4 regions of the Cetobacterium sp. NK01 genome follow, and region 3 is predicted to be linked to each of the others. Evidence: riboswitches for the same ligand, from Rfam matches in the RefSeq annotation. Region 3 holds a riboswitch; each other region holds the start of a gene.
What was found. Region 3 has a riboswitch for cobalamin ahead of NON08_RS07585 (TonB-dependent receptor). Riboswitches for the same ligand answer to the same signal wherever they lie in the genome.

Region 1 (2,210 bases), on a different contig from region 3:
CCTTGGTGAATCTCATAACCTTTAACTTGAATATCTCCTAATCCTTTTAATAACCCAGTTTCTCCTTTTAATAATCCTGTATACTGTGTTGTTACCTTCTCTTTTTCCATTGTAGTTTCTATGTCTAAAAGTCCTAGTCCTGGAAGTTCTTTTATATCTCCCTCTATTCCATAAGGATCTAACACTTTTTCTCCTAAAATTTGAAATCCTCCACATATCCCAATAATAGGAGTTCCTTTTCTAGACATTTTTATAATCTCTTGTGCGATTCCTTTCTCTTTTATATCTTTTAAATCATCTATTGTATTTTTAGATCCAGGTATAACTATCATGTCTTCATTTCCTAGTTCATGAAATGATGTCACATAATTAACATTTACATCTTTATTTGCTAGTAAAGCATCAATATCTGTAAAATTCGATATATGTTTTAATTTTATAACCGAAACTGTTATATCTGCAGTTTTTGATTTAATCTTATTAAATTTTTCTGTTACCCCATCCTCATCCTCTATGTCTAGTTCAAAGTATGGCATAACTCCTAAAATTGGAACTCCTGTCAGTTCCTCTATTTTTTCTAATCCTGGTTTTAATATATCAACATTTCCTCTAAACTTATTTATAATTACACCTTTTACTCTAGCTCTCTCTTCTGGTTCCATAAGAGATATTGTTCCATAAATTGATGCAAAAACTCCACCTCTATCAATATCTGCAACTAAAATAACAGGAGCATCAACCATTTCAGCTAATCCCATGTTTACTATATCATCTTGCTTTATATTTAATTCTACAGGGCTTCCTGCTCCCTCTATAACACATATTTGATTTTCATCTTTAATCGTATTATAAGCTTGAATTATATCTTTTTTTAACTTTGATTTATAATCTCCGTATTCAAGTCCTCCCATATTTCCGATAGACTTTCCGTTGACAATCACTTGAATCCTTCTATCCCCTGTGGGTTTTAATAAAATAGGATTCATTGTATAGTGAGCTTCTATCTCACATGCCATCGCCTGAAGAGCTTGTGCTCGCCCCATCTCATGTCCATCTTTTGTTATATAAGAGTTCAGTGCCATATTTTGAGATTTAAAAGGTGAAACTGTGTATCCATCTTTAAAAAATGCTCTACATAAGCCTGTAACTGTTATACTCTTCCCTGCTCCTGAAGACGTCCCAACAACCATTATGTTCTTATGTTTCATAATATCATTTCTCCTAAATTTGTGAAGTTTAGCGGAAATATAAAAAATGCGAAAATGAATAGAATATTGCTAATTAGAATTGAAATTGACAGTTCTAAATACAAATCTGTTCACCGCAGATTTTATATTTTCTTTTATATTCATGGCAGATATCCTGACTCAGATTCATCCTACTCTTAGGCCTTCCCATAAAAACTACAGTGGCTTAGTCTAATTTCGTCCTCCTTACAGTGGCGGGACCGTGCGAGATTTTCACTCAACTTTCCTTTTAATCAAATTATTGAACCATAAATATTATACATATTTATCATAATTATACATAATGATTATGCACAAGTCAACCTTTTTTAAAAGTTTATGTTTAAAAATTAAACTTAATTTTACGTATATATTTTCATATAAAAACTTTCAAGAAATAAAAAAGAAAAACAAAATTTATTCGTAAATTAAATGTGACAATATTAAATTTTATAAGGGAGTGATTAAATATGAATGATGTAAAAACAAATAAACAACCTCTTATTATTGAGGATAAAATTATTAATGTACCTCCTATGTTTGTAGAACTTTTTGCTTTAAACCCAAGAAATTTAAAAAAATGGTTAGTAGGAGCAAAAAATTCAAATAAATCATATGAAGATCTTAAAGTTAAAGATATTTTAAATACAAAAGTTAATGCTGCTGTAAATGATGAGGCTTTTTTGTTAGATGTTACCTTTGGTAACAAAACACATAAGTTATATTTAAAAAAACCAGAGGTAAACAAAGGATTAGATTTTATACTAACAGAGGGAGATAAATTTAAAATAGAAACTAATCTTCATTTAAATGAAATAAATGAAAATAAATGTAACATTCACCTAGAGACTATTTTATTAGAAAGTAAACATAGTTTTCACCCTATAGTGTCTTTTGAGCTAAAATATTTTTTCAAAAAAAGTTTGTCAAATTTTATTGAAGAGTGTGAAAAAAGCTATAGCACTTTACAAAGCGAAGAAAAAA
Region 2 (2,210 bases), on a different contig from region 3:
TTATAAGTTTTTAAATTCACCATAGAATCCTTTTCTCTATGATGTGAGTAGTCCGCTCCAAAAATAAGATAATTATTTTCTAAATATTTGTATTTTAATTGAGATTTTACATATTCTTTTCTTTCTTTATATCTATTAGTGTTATAAAAACCTCCTGAATAAGGAGAATAATCGTTATGTAAATAATTAATATAAGTTACAGATTCTAAACTATCTGAAACTTCTGCCCTATATTTTAAGTAAAAATCATTTAATTCATATTTACTTTTTGAAAATTTTGATGCATATTTAATATTTTCATCAAATATATATTGAGGTATTGTTCCTCCTAAGTGAGTCTCAGATTTTGCATGACTATATTTAAACTCTATATCACCATTATCTAAAAGATATTTTCCTGTATAATCAAAAGAGTATTTATCAACTTTTTCTTTAGTTCCATCAGATAATTTTCTTCCTGATCCATGAGAATTATACTTACTAAATGAAATCTCATTTAGAAAATTATTACCAATTTTAGTTCCGTAAGTTATATTTTCTGAAAATAACCCGTGACTTCCAGCATTAAAATTTATAGAACCGTAGTTTTGTCTATCCTCAACTGTTTTTGTAGTAATATTAATGATACCTCCAACAGAACCATCACCATATAAAACTGCTCCACCACTTGGAATAACTTCAATTCTTTCAATTCTTTCAACAGGAATTTGAGAAAGATTATAGCTATCAGAACTTCCTAAACCTGTTCTATTTATAGGAACACCATCTATTGTAACAATAATATTTTTATTAGCGTACATTGGGTTTTGTCCTCTTAAATCAAATCTTATTTCACCACCCGCATATTCTCTAGCAAATAACCCTGGTACATCTCTTAAAACTTGAACTAAATTTGTTGAACCACTTTTTTCAATTTCCTCTGCTGTTATAATAGAAATATTTGTGGGAGTATCTCTAACTGTTGTTTCAAAGTTTTGGGTAGTAATAACCGTATCCTCTAATTTTACAAAATTTTTATTTTCATTTCCTCTTGTTGCATTTGTCACAACAAGTAAAGACAGTAACAATAATTTTTTGTTCATGTTTTCCTCCAATTGCTCTTTTAAAATAAAAAAATCTAATAAAAAACCAAAGACTTCTTAAACTTTAGCTTTTATTAGAAATTAGGAGTTTTTATTTAATTACAAAAAATCATGTCATAAAATATACTCTTATTTCTTATTTTTCCCCCACGAAAAACAAAAAACTAAATTTTAAATAAGTCTCCTGACTCAGCTTCATCCTACTTCTAATCCTTCCCAGATTTTTTCCAGTGGTTTATTAGTTTCGTCTGCAATACAGTAGCTTGGGGCTGTGTGGGATTCTCACCCATCTTCCTCTATTAAGCCTTTTGGCATTTAAAATACTTTTACAATATAATACTTTAATTTCAATTTGTCAATTATTTGAATATAGTATTTATTTTTTGAATAATTTCTAAAATTTTTGCTATTTTTTGTAATATAAAAAGGGAGTCTTTAACCCTCCCTTTTTAATTTTATTACTATAATATTTTTCTAACTTGCCAAAAGTGATCATCCCAATAACCATCTACCTCTGAAATTATAACCCCTTTAGAAGTAGATGCATGTAAAAATCTATTATCTCCTAAATATACTCCAACATGATGAGTTTTTCTCCAACCAATTTTAAAAAACACTAAATCTCCAACTTCCCAGTAATTACGTTTTTTTACTTTATCGCCCTCTTGAGATAAATTTTTCGTTGTTCTTGGCAAATCCAATGCAAATTTCTCTTTATATAAATGCTGCATTAGGGCTGAACAATCCACGCCACTTTTTGATGTTCCTCCCATTTTATATCTAGTACCTTTCCATTCTTTATAAAAAGATGTTATTTTAGCAATTCTTTCATTTCTTTCTCTTTCACTAATTCTAGCTGATGAACATCCTGTAAAAAAAATCAAAACTAACAAAAGCAGAGTTTTAAAAAAAGAACTATTTTTTAACAAAGTTTAATTTTTCTCCCGCTGATGTAATTATTATAAATCCATCTTTTGTAATTTCTACCTCTTTTGATTCTTTAAGATTTTTCAAATATTCCTGCTCTTGTACCATTAAATTTTCAGGCCCCATCATTCTTGTAGATCCAGGATCTTTAATAGATATCTTATTGCCATCTAACACATAGTTTGCAAAATATCTGTTAAC
Region 3 (2,210 bases):
TTGCTTTAAATCAAAATGCTAAAGTACTGTCATTAGTAGCTTACGCATGGGGAGGTTTTGGAACAATATTTGGACCAGCGATAATATCGGTGCTTTATTTTAAAAATGTGAATAGTAAAAGTGTTTTATCGGGAATTTTAGTTGGAATGTTTATATTTTTAATGTGGAAAGTTTTAGGATTAGATAGTTATATGTATGAGTTATTACCAGGATTTTTTACTAATTTAATAACGGTTTATATAGTAGAGAAAGTAGTTTTTAAAAATGTAGTTGAAGCTTAAAAAAAAGGTGCAAAATTATTTTGCACCTTTTTCTAAATTAAGTAAATGGGATTTTATAGATAATCCATAGGCATATCCAGTTAGTTTGCCATTAGAACCAATTACTCTATGACAAGGAATAACTATGGGGATGGGATTTTTGTTGTTTGCTAATCCCACAGCTCTACATGCCTTAGGATTGCCAATAGCAATTGCAATATCTTTATAAGTTTTAACTTCTCCATAAGGAATATTAAGTAATGCTGTCCAAACAGATTTTTGGAACTCTGTTCCAATAGGATTTATTTTAAATGTAAATTTTTTTCTCTTGCCATTTAGAAATTCATCAATCTCTTTAAACGACTCTTTTAAAAATTTTGTAAGTTTAAAAGTTCTATTTGAAGTAGGGTTGTTAAGTTCAATTTTAATAATTTCATTATTTAATTCTTCAATTTTAAGTAAACCAAATGGAGTGTCAAAAATATAAAAATAACCTGGGATAATATTTTTCATAAACTCTCCTTAAAAATTTTTTATCTAAATTGTACTTAAAAAATATAAATAAATCAAGGTTAATTTAAAATATATTTTGTTCACTTATTGTTTAAAACTTTTAAAAATGAAGTGATTATAGTATAATAAGACGTTATGGTTTTTATAAATTAAAAGGGAATTAAGTGAAAAGCTTAAACGGTCACGCCACTGTAAAATGGACAAAAATAGATAAACCACTGGGAAACTGGGAAGGGCTATTGGAGGATGAAGTTGAGTCAGGATACCTGCCATAAAAATAAACTGCGAGTGACAGAATGGGAGGATTAAATTAAATGAAAAAAAGATTTTATATTGCAGGATTGATTCTTGCATCTAGTTTATCAATGGGACAAGACAAGGTTGTGAAGTTAGAAGAAAGTGTTATAACAAGTGAAAATACAGAGACAACAATAGCAGATATACCTAAAAATATAACTGTATTAACAGGGGAAGAGATAACGCAAAGGGGAGCGAAAACAGTAGCAGAAGCTTTAAAATTAGTATCAAGTGTCACTGTAAAAGAGATGGGTGGAGCAGATGCCGCTTTTGATATAAGAGGTCAAGGGCCTACAGCAAAGTCAAATGTTATAGTATTAGTTGATGGAGCGCCAATTAATTCGATTGATTTATCAGGATATCAAACAAGCAATATTCCAGTAGATAATATAGAGAGAATTGAAGTAATACCTTCTGGAGGGTCAGTTTTATACGGAGATGGAGCAGTTGGAGGAACAATAAATATAGTGACAAAAGCACCTGAAAATAAAAAAAATTATGGAAGCTTAAATAGTGAAATAGGATCTTATGGATTAAAAAAACAGCAAATTACATATGGAACTAAAATAGGAGAAAAGCTTTTAGTTGAAGTAGATTATTTGAAAAAAGAAAAAGATGGATATAGGGATTATTCTAAAGATGATTTACAAAGTTTTGGATTTAGAAGTAGATATAAACTTAATGATGGAGAGTTAAAATTTAAATATAATTATTCTAAAAATGATTTTAAAGCTCCGGGAGCATTGACTAAAGATGAAGTTAATGAAGACAGAACACAATCTAATCCAAATGCTTGGAGAATTGATGGAAAAACAGAGAAAAATAATTTTGTAGGAGATTACTTATATAATATAAATTCTGATTTAGAATTTAAACTATTAGGAAGATATGCTCATGAAAACTACTCTTCAAATGGAAGTAATTACAAGACAGAAGTTAAATATTTAAAGCCACAACTTAAATATTCATATTTAGATGAGAATTATGTTGTATTTGGTGGAGATATTTATCAGGGAGAGACAAGAGATTTTGCTTATGGAAATGGAAAATCTGAAAAAAACTCTTTAGGTGGATTTATAATAAATAGTTCTACAATAGAGAAGTTTAGATTTACTCAAGGATACAGAAGGCAAAATATTG
Region 4 (2,210 bases), 500 kb from region 3:
CTAGAGAAACTTAAAGTAGTTATTAATAAAAATAATACTATTTTTTTCATACTTTCTCCTTTTAATAAAAAGCGGAAGAGTTTAACTCTTCCAATTAATGAGAAGCTTTTCTTCCTTTAGCATACTCTGCTTTTTTTACTAATATGTCTTCAGGTTGTCTAGATTCTAACTCTTTAGCTTTCTCTATAAATATATTTTGAATAGATTCAATCTCTCCCAGTCCTTTTAAATTTACCTCTATCTCAAAACCATTTTCTTCTAGAGCCTCTTTCCAATCTTCTGCTATATCATTTTTAGCATGATCTCCTGCCACAAACATAAGAGGCATTAAAGTAACTTTTCTTTTATTATCTCTTTTTAATTCTTTCACAACATTTTCTAAACTAGGATATCCCTCAACAGTCCCAATATATATAGAGTTTTTTAAATCTCTAGTTATGTAGGCCAGCATAGGATATGCTGACAATGCTGGATGTTCTGTTCCATGTCCTATCATTACAACACCTTCATCGTGTTTTAAATTGCCAATTTCTTTTTCTATAACTTCAATTAAGTTAAAATAATCCTGCACTTCTGTCAATAAAGGAGTTCCTACTCTAATATCTTCAAATTTATCAGAGTAAATCTCTACTTCTCTTTTAAGAGCTTCCATCTCTGTTCCATTTATTATGTAAGTAGGTTGTATAATTACATGTTGATAGCCTTGTTCTATTAATTTCTCTAAAATTTGAGAAGTATTTAAATTTTCAATACCTCTTTTAGATAATATTCTATTTATAATTCTTGATGTATAAACTTGAAAAAAATCAAGTTTATCAAACTCTTTCTTTAATTTTTCATTTATTATATCTATTGTTTTTTCTTTTGTATCTTCGTGTGTTGTTCCAAAATGTGCTGCTATAATTGCACCTTTTTCCATGTTTTTGTAAAAATTCATACCTAATCTCCCTATATCATTTTAATATACTATTTTAAATCAAAAATTTTCACCAATAAAAAAAACCTCCCTTTTGGAAATACTAAAAGAGAAGCGTAATTTTCTTTACCTTCTCTGTCCTCGCAGAATTTTAAATAATGGCAGGTCTCCTGACTTAGATTCACCCTACTAACAGCCCTTCCCAAGGTTAAAATTACCTCAGTGGTATTGCTATTTTCATCCTCTATACAGTGGCGGGACCGTTTGAGATTTACACTCAATTCCCTTTTAATCAAATTGAACCATTACAGTTTATCTAATTAATATTAACACTTTATCGTACAAATTTCAATCAAATTATCTAAAATTTATAACATTATCATCTATTATTTATATTATTTATTATGCTAAGTATTGACTTTTATATAAAAAAAAAGTTACTATTAAAGTTAGAAAGAAATGTATATTAAGGAGAAATTTTTTATGAAAAAGACATCTTTTGGAACTCTTATTTACTATTTAAAAAAGGAAAATAAACTTCTTATTCTCTTTTTAAGTGTTAGGTTAGCTATGACTGCTATTGACGTTTACTCTCCTCTTTTAATTAAAAATTTAATTGATGATGCTCTTCCATCTAAAAATATTAATCTACTGTTAAAATTTTCTGTAGTTTTAATAGTTCTTTATATTTTACGATTAATCTTCGCTGTTAATTCACAAGCCAATGGAAAATTAATGGGAAGTAAGATTAAACAAAGTATGAGAAATGACCTTTTAAGTAAACTTTTAAATCAACCTAGTGAATTTTTTAAGAAAAATCAAAGTGGAGATTTAATATCTAGAGTTATTAATGACTTAGATAGTGTTTCTACTCTTTGTCATAGAGGTTTAGAAGATTTCATTTTCTCTGTTATAACTATTTTAGCCTCTATTTTTATTATGTTTGATTTTGATTTAAAACTTTCATTGATTACCTTATTTCCTTTACCATTAACATTAATATTTGTTTATAGAGAAAATAAAAAAATGAAAGCGGGACATCGAAATGTTCGAAAAAATTCAGGTCTACTTTCTGCTAATCTTCATGATATTTTAAGAACAATTGCTTTTTTAAAAGATAATTATTTAGAAGATTATGCACAGAAAAGATTTTTTGAAAAAAACTCTACTCTTTTAGAAAGTGAAAAGAGAAATATGGTCCCTTCTAGCTTAATTGTTTCTGGAGTTACTTTTTACTCAAATATAACACAACTTATAATTATTTTGGCTGGTGGTTATCTCTATATAAAAGATG

Region 1: linked by a shared signal. The riboswitch ahead of NON08_RS10760 (cobyric acid synthase) and the one ahead of NON08_RS07585 (TonB-dependent receptor) in region 3 are both predicted to bind cobalamin.
Region 2: linked by a shared signal. The riboswitch ahead of NON08_RS10935 (TonB-dependent receptor) and the one ahead of NON08_RS07585 (TonB-dependent receptor) in region 3 are both predicted to bind cobalamin.
Region 4: linked by a shared signal. The riboswitch ahead of NON08_RS05340 (sirohydrochlorin cobaltochelatase) and the one ahead of NON08_RS07585 (TonB-dependent receptor) in region 3 are both predicted to bind cobalamin.

Annotation. Positions count from the first base shown of each region.
Region 1 is NZ_JANIBO010000002.1:328,529-330,738, forward strand. It holds gene NON08_RS10760 (cobyric acid synthase) at 1-1,208, opposite strand, end outside; cobalamin riboswitch at 1,335-1,513, opposite strand; gene NON08_RS10765 (hypothetical protein) at 1,697-2,210, shown strand, end outside.
Region 2 is NZ_JANIBO010000002.1:357,900-360,109, forward strand. It holds gene NON08_RS10935 (TonB-dependent receptor) at 1-1,082, opposite strand, end outside; cobalamin riboswitch at 1,239-1,416, opposite strand; gene NON08_RS10940 (C40 family peptidase) at 1,544-1,975, opposite strand; gene NON08_RS10945 (META domain-containing protein) at 1,998-2,210, opposite strand, start outside.
Region 3 is NZ_JANIBO010000001.1:1,552,226-1,554,435, forward strand. It holds gene putP (sodium/proline symporter PutP) at 1-281, shown strand, start outside; gene NON08_RS07580 (methylated-DNA--[protein]-cysteine S-methyltransferase) at 297-773, opposite strand; cobalamin riboswitch at 893-1,062, shown strand; gene NON08_RS07585 (TonB-dependent receptor) at 1,088-2,210, shown strand, end outside.
Region 4 is NZ_JANIBO010000001.1:1,056,874-1,059,083, reverse strand. It holds gene NON08_RS05345 (ABC transporter substrate-binding protein) at 1-50, opposite strand, end outside; gene NON08_RS05340 (sirohydrochlorin cobaltochelatase) at 95-937, opposite strand; cobalamin riboswitch at 1,059-1,238, opposite strand; gene NON08_RS05335 (ABC transporter ATP-binding protein) at 1,400-2,210, shown strand, end outside.